2 regions of the Methylocystis sp. H4A genome follow, and region 2 is predicted to be linked to the other one. Evidence: predicted binding sites of a transcription regulator. Region 2 holds the regulator's gene; the other holds the start of a gene.
What was found. Region 2 encodes LexA, which represses DNA repair genes until DNA is damaged. Its sites were predicted from a motif close to TGTTCNNNNTGTGTTCNG; they were not measured.
Positions count from the first base shown of each region.

Region 1 (3,220 bases), on a different contig from region 2:
GCCGGCGAAGCCTCTGGCGATCAGCTCGGCGCAGCGCTGATGCGGGCTTTGCGCGCCGCGTGTCCGGAGACCGTTTTCGCCGGCGTCGGGGGCGAGGCGATGGCGCGCGAGGGCCTTGCGTCGCTGTTTCCGCTCGAAGACATCGCGGTAATGGGCCTCGTTCCTGTTTTGGCGCGGCTGCCGCGCCTTGTCCGGCGCATCGCACAGACGGCGCGCGCGGTCGTCGATGAGGCGCCGGATTGTCTCGTCATCATCGACGCGCCGGATTTTACCCATCGCGTCGCGCGCCGCGTCCGGGCCGCCCGACCTGATCTGCCGATCGTTGATTACGTCAGCCCGACCGTATGGGCGTGGCGGCCCGGCCGCGCGCGCGCAATGCGCGATTATGTCGATTGCCTGCTGGCGCTGCTGCCCTTCGAGCCGCAGGCGCATCTTCGCCTTGGCGGCCCGCGATGCGTCTACGTCGGCCATCCGCTCGTCGAGCGGCTCGACGAGCTGACGCGGCATTCTCACGATCGCGGCGCGGCGCGGTCGCTGCTCGTTCTGCCCGGGTCGCGTCTTGCGGAAGTGCGGCGCATGACGCCGATCTACGGCGATGCGCTCGAACTTCTCTTGCGCGAACGCGCCGACTTCGAGGTCGTCATTCCTGTCGCGCCGAATGTTGAGAAGACCTTGCGACGCGAACTGCTGGGATGGCCGTTGACGCCGCGTCTGATTGGCCAGGCGGAGAAATTCGCCGCCTTCCGAAATGCGCGCGCCGCGCTCGTCACGTCCGGCGTCGCGACGCTGGAGCTGGCCCTCGCAGGAGTTCCCATGGCGGTCGCCTATAAGGTCTCGCGCGCCGAATCGCTGCTGCGCTTTCTCGTCAAAGTCGAATCGATCGTGCTGCCCAATCTCATCATCGGCGAGAATATTGTGCCGGAATTCCTGCAGGAGGCCGCGACGCCGCGCGCGCTCGCCGAGGCGCTGAGGCCGCTCTTGCGCGAGAGCGCCGCGCGCGAAGCGCAGCTCGCGGCCTTCCAGCGCGTCCGCGCGCGCCTGCTCGAGAGAGGTCGAACGCCGAGCGCTCGGGCGGCTGACATCATCCTCGAATATGCGTCGCGCGGGCGGTCTTAGGACGCTTCTGGGATCAGAAGGGAATGTCGTCGTCGAGTTGGTCGGAGAGCTTGCCGGCCGGGGCGGGACGCCGCTCGGTGGGACCGCGCTCCATCGGCGAGGAGCGGCCAAAGGAGCCGCCGCTCTGGCTATAGCCGCTGTCGTAATCGCCCTCGCTGCGTCCGCCCTTGCTGTCGAGCAGAGTCAGCTCGCCGCGAAAACGCTGCAGCACGACATCGGTCGCCTTGCGCTGATTGCCGTCCTTGTCGGTATATTCGCGGGTCTGCAACTGGCCCTCGAGATAGATCTTGGAGCCCTTGCGGCAGTATTGCTCGGCGATCTTCCCGAGATTTTCGTTGAAGATCGACACATTGTGCCACTCGGTGCGATCCTTGCGCTCGCCGGTGTTTTTATCGCGCCAGGACTCGGTGGTCGCCACCGAAAAAGAGACGACGCGATCGCCCGACGGCAGCGTCCGCACCTCAGGATCGCGGCCGAGATTGCCGATCAGGATCACCTTGTTGACGCTGCCCGCCATATCGCTCTCCGCTTGTTGACGCGTGGCACTCTAGTGCAAAGGCCGGTCCTAGGGCGCGCCGGCTCGGCTTGTCCACAGCTGATGTGGCGCCAGGAGACCATTGATGTTCATTTTTTGTTCTAGCATCGGTCGTAACGTCATGCAAGCACAGCGGAATTTTGTTCTCTTTTCCTAAGCTTAACGGCTAGGTGCGCCTGCGGGCTCCCGGCCTCACTCCGTCGTGACGCCGATCGCGACATCGGAAGGATCAATCTTGCGTGCGAGCCCCGCCGTCAGCCGCGCGCGGTCCAGCTCGCCCTCCCAGGCGGCGACCACGATGGTGGCGACGCCATTGCCGATGAAGTTCGTCAAGGCTCGGCACTCGCTCATGAATTTATCGACGCCGAGCACGAGCGACATGCCCGGCGCCAGCTGCGGATCGACCGCTATCAGCGTCGCCGCCAGGGTGATGAACCCCGCGCCGGAAACGCCGCTCGCGCCCTTCGACGTCAGCATTGCGACGATGAGGATGGTCGCCTGATGCGACAGATCAAGCTCGACGCCCATCGCGCGCGCGATGAACAGCGTCGTCAGCGTCATATAGATGTTGGTGCCGTCGAGATTGAAGGAATAGCCGGTCGGCACGACGAGTCCGACGACCGACTTCGAGCAGCCGAGCCATTGCAGCTTCTCCATCAGAGCGGGCAGGGCGCTTTCCGATGAGGATGTCCCAAGCACGATCAGCAGCTCGTCGCGCAGATAGGCGATAAGGCTGAAGATGTTGAAGCCGGCCGCGCGCGCGATGAGGCCCAGCACGAAGACGACGAAGAGCCCGGCCGTGAGATAGAACAGACCGACGAGTCCGGCGAGCGACAGAAGCGCGGCTGAGCCGTATTTCGCCACCGTATAGGCCATGGCGCCGAACGCGCCGATCGGCGCCGCCTTCATGATGATGGCGATGACGCCGAACATGGCGTGGCCGACGTCGTCGATGATCACCCGCAGCGCGCGGCCGCGCTCGCCGAGGGCTAAAAGCGCGAAGCCGAAGAGCAGCGAGAACAACAAAACCTGCAGAATGTCGCCCTTGGCGAAGGCGCCGATCGCGCTGTCGGGAATGATGTCGAGAAGAAAATCGACGCCGCCGCGCTTTTCCGCGAGCGCCGTATATTTGGCGATCGCGGCAGGGTCGGGTTTTCCGGCGAAGCCAGCGCCGACCTGCGCAAGATTTCCAATCAGCAGGCCAAGCGCGAGGGCGAATGTGGAGACGATCTCGAAATAGAGGAGCGCCTTCAGGCCGACGCGGCCGACCTTGCGCGCGTCCTCGATATGGGCGACGCCGGAGACGACCGTGCAGAAAATGATCGGCGCGATCGCCATCTTGATGAGCTTGACGAATCCGTCGCCGAGCGCCTTCACCCAGTCCTGCGCGGCGGCCTCCGGCGCCAGCCCGCCGAACAGCGCGCCTAGCGCAATGGCCGCGAGCACCTGGACATAGAGGTGGCGGTAGAGGGGTTTGCGGGTGGCGGAGGGATTGGCGGTCATGAGGGTATTGGCGCCTGCCGCGCGTAACGGGAGCAACGCAATACTTTAGTATCACCTTTCGCGTCA
Region 1 covers NZ_JADNQY010000028.1:305,850-309,069, forward strand. Annotated here, with positions in the region: gene lpxB (lipid-A-disaccharide synthase) at 1-1,116, shown strand, start outside; gene ssb (single-stranded DNA-binding protein) at 1,130-1,633, opposite strand; gene dctA (C4-dicarboxylate transporter DctA) at 1,844-3,154, opposite strand.
Region 1: a site for LexA is predicted at 1,738-1,755, ahead of ssb (single-stranded DNA-binding protein). Genes of this name have one in related genera too.

Region 2 (3,220 bases):
GTCGATGCGCAATCTGGCGCTTGCCGCGCTCTTCATCATCGCTTTCGAGCCGGAGGCGTTGCTCGGCGCGAGCTTTCAGCTCTCTTTCGCGGCGGTGGCGGCTTTGATCGCGGTGTACGAATGGCGCGGCGAATATCTCGCGAAGCGCCGCATCGACGATCGCGCGCCGCGAGGGCGATGGGGAGCGCTTCGCGAAAGCGTCGTCGAGCGCCTGCTGCACGGACCCGGGGCGGCGATGTTCGCAACGCTATGCGCGACCTCGGCGACGGCTTCGTTCATGGCGAATGATTTTCACGAGCTGAGCCCCTATGTGCTGATCGGCAATCCGCTGACGCTGGCGATCATTGAATTCTTCGCCGTTCCCTGCGCGCTCGTCGGCGCCGCGCTTTACCCCTTGGGCCTCGACGGCTTCATCTGGCGCTACCTCAAGCTGGGCATCGACCTCGTGACCTATCTCGCCGGGCTGATCGCGAACGCCCCCGGCGCGAGTCTGCCGGTTGCGGCCTTTGCGCCCTGGGCGATCCTTTTCCTTTCGCTTGCGGTCCTGTCGCTCGTGCTCTGGCGCACTTGGGCGTGGCGCGCGCTCGCCATTCCTCTCGCCTTGATCGGACTGATGGGCGCGAGAAGCGGCGCGCCCTTTGATCTGGCCGTGCCGGCGACCGGTGAATCGGCGGCGCTGCGCCTGCCGTCCGGACAGCTTGCCGTCATGGGGCAAAAGCCGAGCGCATTCGCCGCGGAACAATGGTTGCGGGCGGATGGAGACGCGCGCCAGTCCGCGGACGCCAGGAGCGGCGTCGCCTGCGACGGCGCGGGTTGCGTGGCGAAGGCCGTCAATGGCCGCTTTGTCGCGCTCGTCGCCGGGCGCGGCGGTTTCTTCGAAGACTGCGCGCGCGCCGCCGTCATCGTGACGCCGCTCTACGCGCCGTTAGGCTGTGCGGCGGAGATCGTGATCGATCGCCGCAGACTAGCCGAAACAGGGGCTGTGGCTTTGAGGTTCAAGGCGGATGGCGTCGAATGGACGACGGCGCGCGCGATCGACGAGGATCGGCCCTGGTCGCCGGCGCCCCGCAATCGCCGCACGTCCGGATTTACCGCGCCGCTGAGCGATGAAGAGCGCAGCGCGGAAGATGCGCGCGCGATGGAGCCGCTTGAGTAGCGGCGGTGCGCCGACGCCCGCGAAACTAATATTTCCGCAAGAGGCTGACGAGCCTGCCCTGAATGCGCACGCGATCGGGGCCGAAGATACGCGTCTCATAGGCGGGGTTGGCGGCCTCTAACGCGATCGAAGCGCCGCGTTTGCGCAGGCGTTTCAACGTCGCTTCCTCATCGTCGATCAGCGCCACGACGATGTCGCCGGTGTCGGCGCTGTCCTGCTTGCGGATCACGACCGTATCGCCGTCGAGGATTCCGGCTTCGATCATCGAATCGCCGCGCACTTCGAGCGCGAAGTGCTCGCCGCTCGTGAGAAGGTCGGGCGGCAGGCTGATGGTGTGGCTGCGGTTCTGGATGGCGGAGATCGGCGTGCCGGCGGCGATGCGTCCCATGACCGGAATGGCGACCTGACGTTCGCCTTCGTCCTCGAAACGTTCGCTGAGCGGCCGGACGCGCCCGAGATTCCCCTCGATGACGGACGGCGAGAACTTGCCGTTGCGCCCGCCGGCGGTACGCGGCGTGGACGATTCGGGTAGACGCAGAACTTCGAGCGCACGGGCGCGATTGGGCAGGCGGCGGATGAAGCCGCGTTCCTCGAGCGCGAGAATCAGCCGATGAATCCCCGACTTCGACCGCAGGTCGAGCGCGTCCTTCATCTCGTCGAAGGACGGCGGCACGCCCGACTCCTTCAGACGTTCATGGATGAAGCGCAATAGATCGTTTTGTTTTTTGGTCAGCATCGCCGCACCGCCCCGCAAGCCGAATCGTTGATTTTGGCTGAGCCGCAGCTTCTGGCTCGATAACCTAAACAAATCATGAACAGAACGATATCGGTTCTTACTGCGTTCCGCAAGCCAAATGTCGAAGGTATCCCCTTTGAACATGTGACGGGAATCGTGGTATGAATGAGGCATGCAGATCAAGAACGCCATTCGATACAGCGCGACTGTGGTGGCAGGGATTGTCGCAACAGGTGTGCTCGTCCCGATATCCCAAGCGAACATTCAAGAACTCGCCAAGGATAAGGGATGGGATCGCATCTTGGCTTCAAATTGGGGGCCGATGATGGATGCGGTTCTCCCAATTTTGGAATCAAAGTGGTTTTTTATGGCGGCTGGATTTTTCATTGGCTTCGCAGCTTATGCGTGGGCTGATTTTTTACTTCGAAGGGCGCCAGAAAGTTCTACAGCATTGCATGCCGAGCAAGCGCGTAATTCATACTCGAATGAGACAATTCGCATTGATAGTTTAATAGATGACACATATCCATTTATATCAGAAAAGATATTTGACAGATGCATAGTCAACGGGCCGGCTTTTTTGAAGGTTCATAGCAATAATAGGTTTGAATTTTGCAGTTTTTCAGACAATCCAAAATTGCACTTCCTTTCTCTGCCATAAGGGCAACCTGTTATGGGTGCTGTTTTGCTGTCTGGAATTAAATTTAAGAGATGCCATTTCACTAACATAACTTTTGTTGGCCCGGAAGAGGACACAAAAACAATATCGCCAGGATTTTCGCAAATGGATATCAACGAATGGCGGAAGAAAAATTCTGTGGGGCAAATCAAATGAGGCGCAGCAATCCAATGCTTACAATCGGAAATCGCTTCGATAATCTGCTAGCCGCTATGCTCGGCGTGCCGGCTTCGCAAAGCCACCCATCAGACACGGCAGCATCAGATGCGGAGCATGACGAAGGTTGTAGCGATATTCAAACTCCCACAGATACTTCTGAAGATGTTTCTTAGACACGCTGATGTAAGTTCCTTGAATGCCGCGCTTCAGGTTTGACCAGAAGGCTTCGATATTATTCGTATGCGCTTCGCCGCGCACATATTCTTTTTCGCCATGATTGACGCTTTCGTGAATAAAGCCTTCCTTATGCATATGCTGGAAAACGCGGGCGTCGTCAGTCATGACGCGAGAGCCTTCGATGACCCAAGTCGTGACCTGTGGCATGACGTGACGGCCATTGCGGCCGGCAACAAGCCTCGTAACAACGTCGCCGTGGCGCTCCATCATGCCGAGAACAACGGCTTTGTCGTCTTGTCCTTGGCGGTCTTTG
Region 2 covers NZ_JADNQY010000023.1:72,882-76,101, reverse strand. Annotated here, with positions in the region: gene IYW40_RS09490 (ComEC/Rec2 family competence protein) at 1-1,156, shown strand, start outside; gene lexA (transcriptional repressor LexA) at 1,182-1,892, opposite strand; gene IYW40_RS09480 (hypothetical protein) at 2,065-2,553, shown strand; gene IYW40_RS09475 (IS1595 family transposase) at 2,782-3,220, opposite strand, start outside.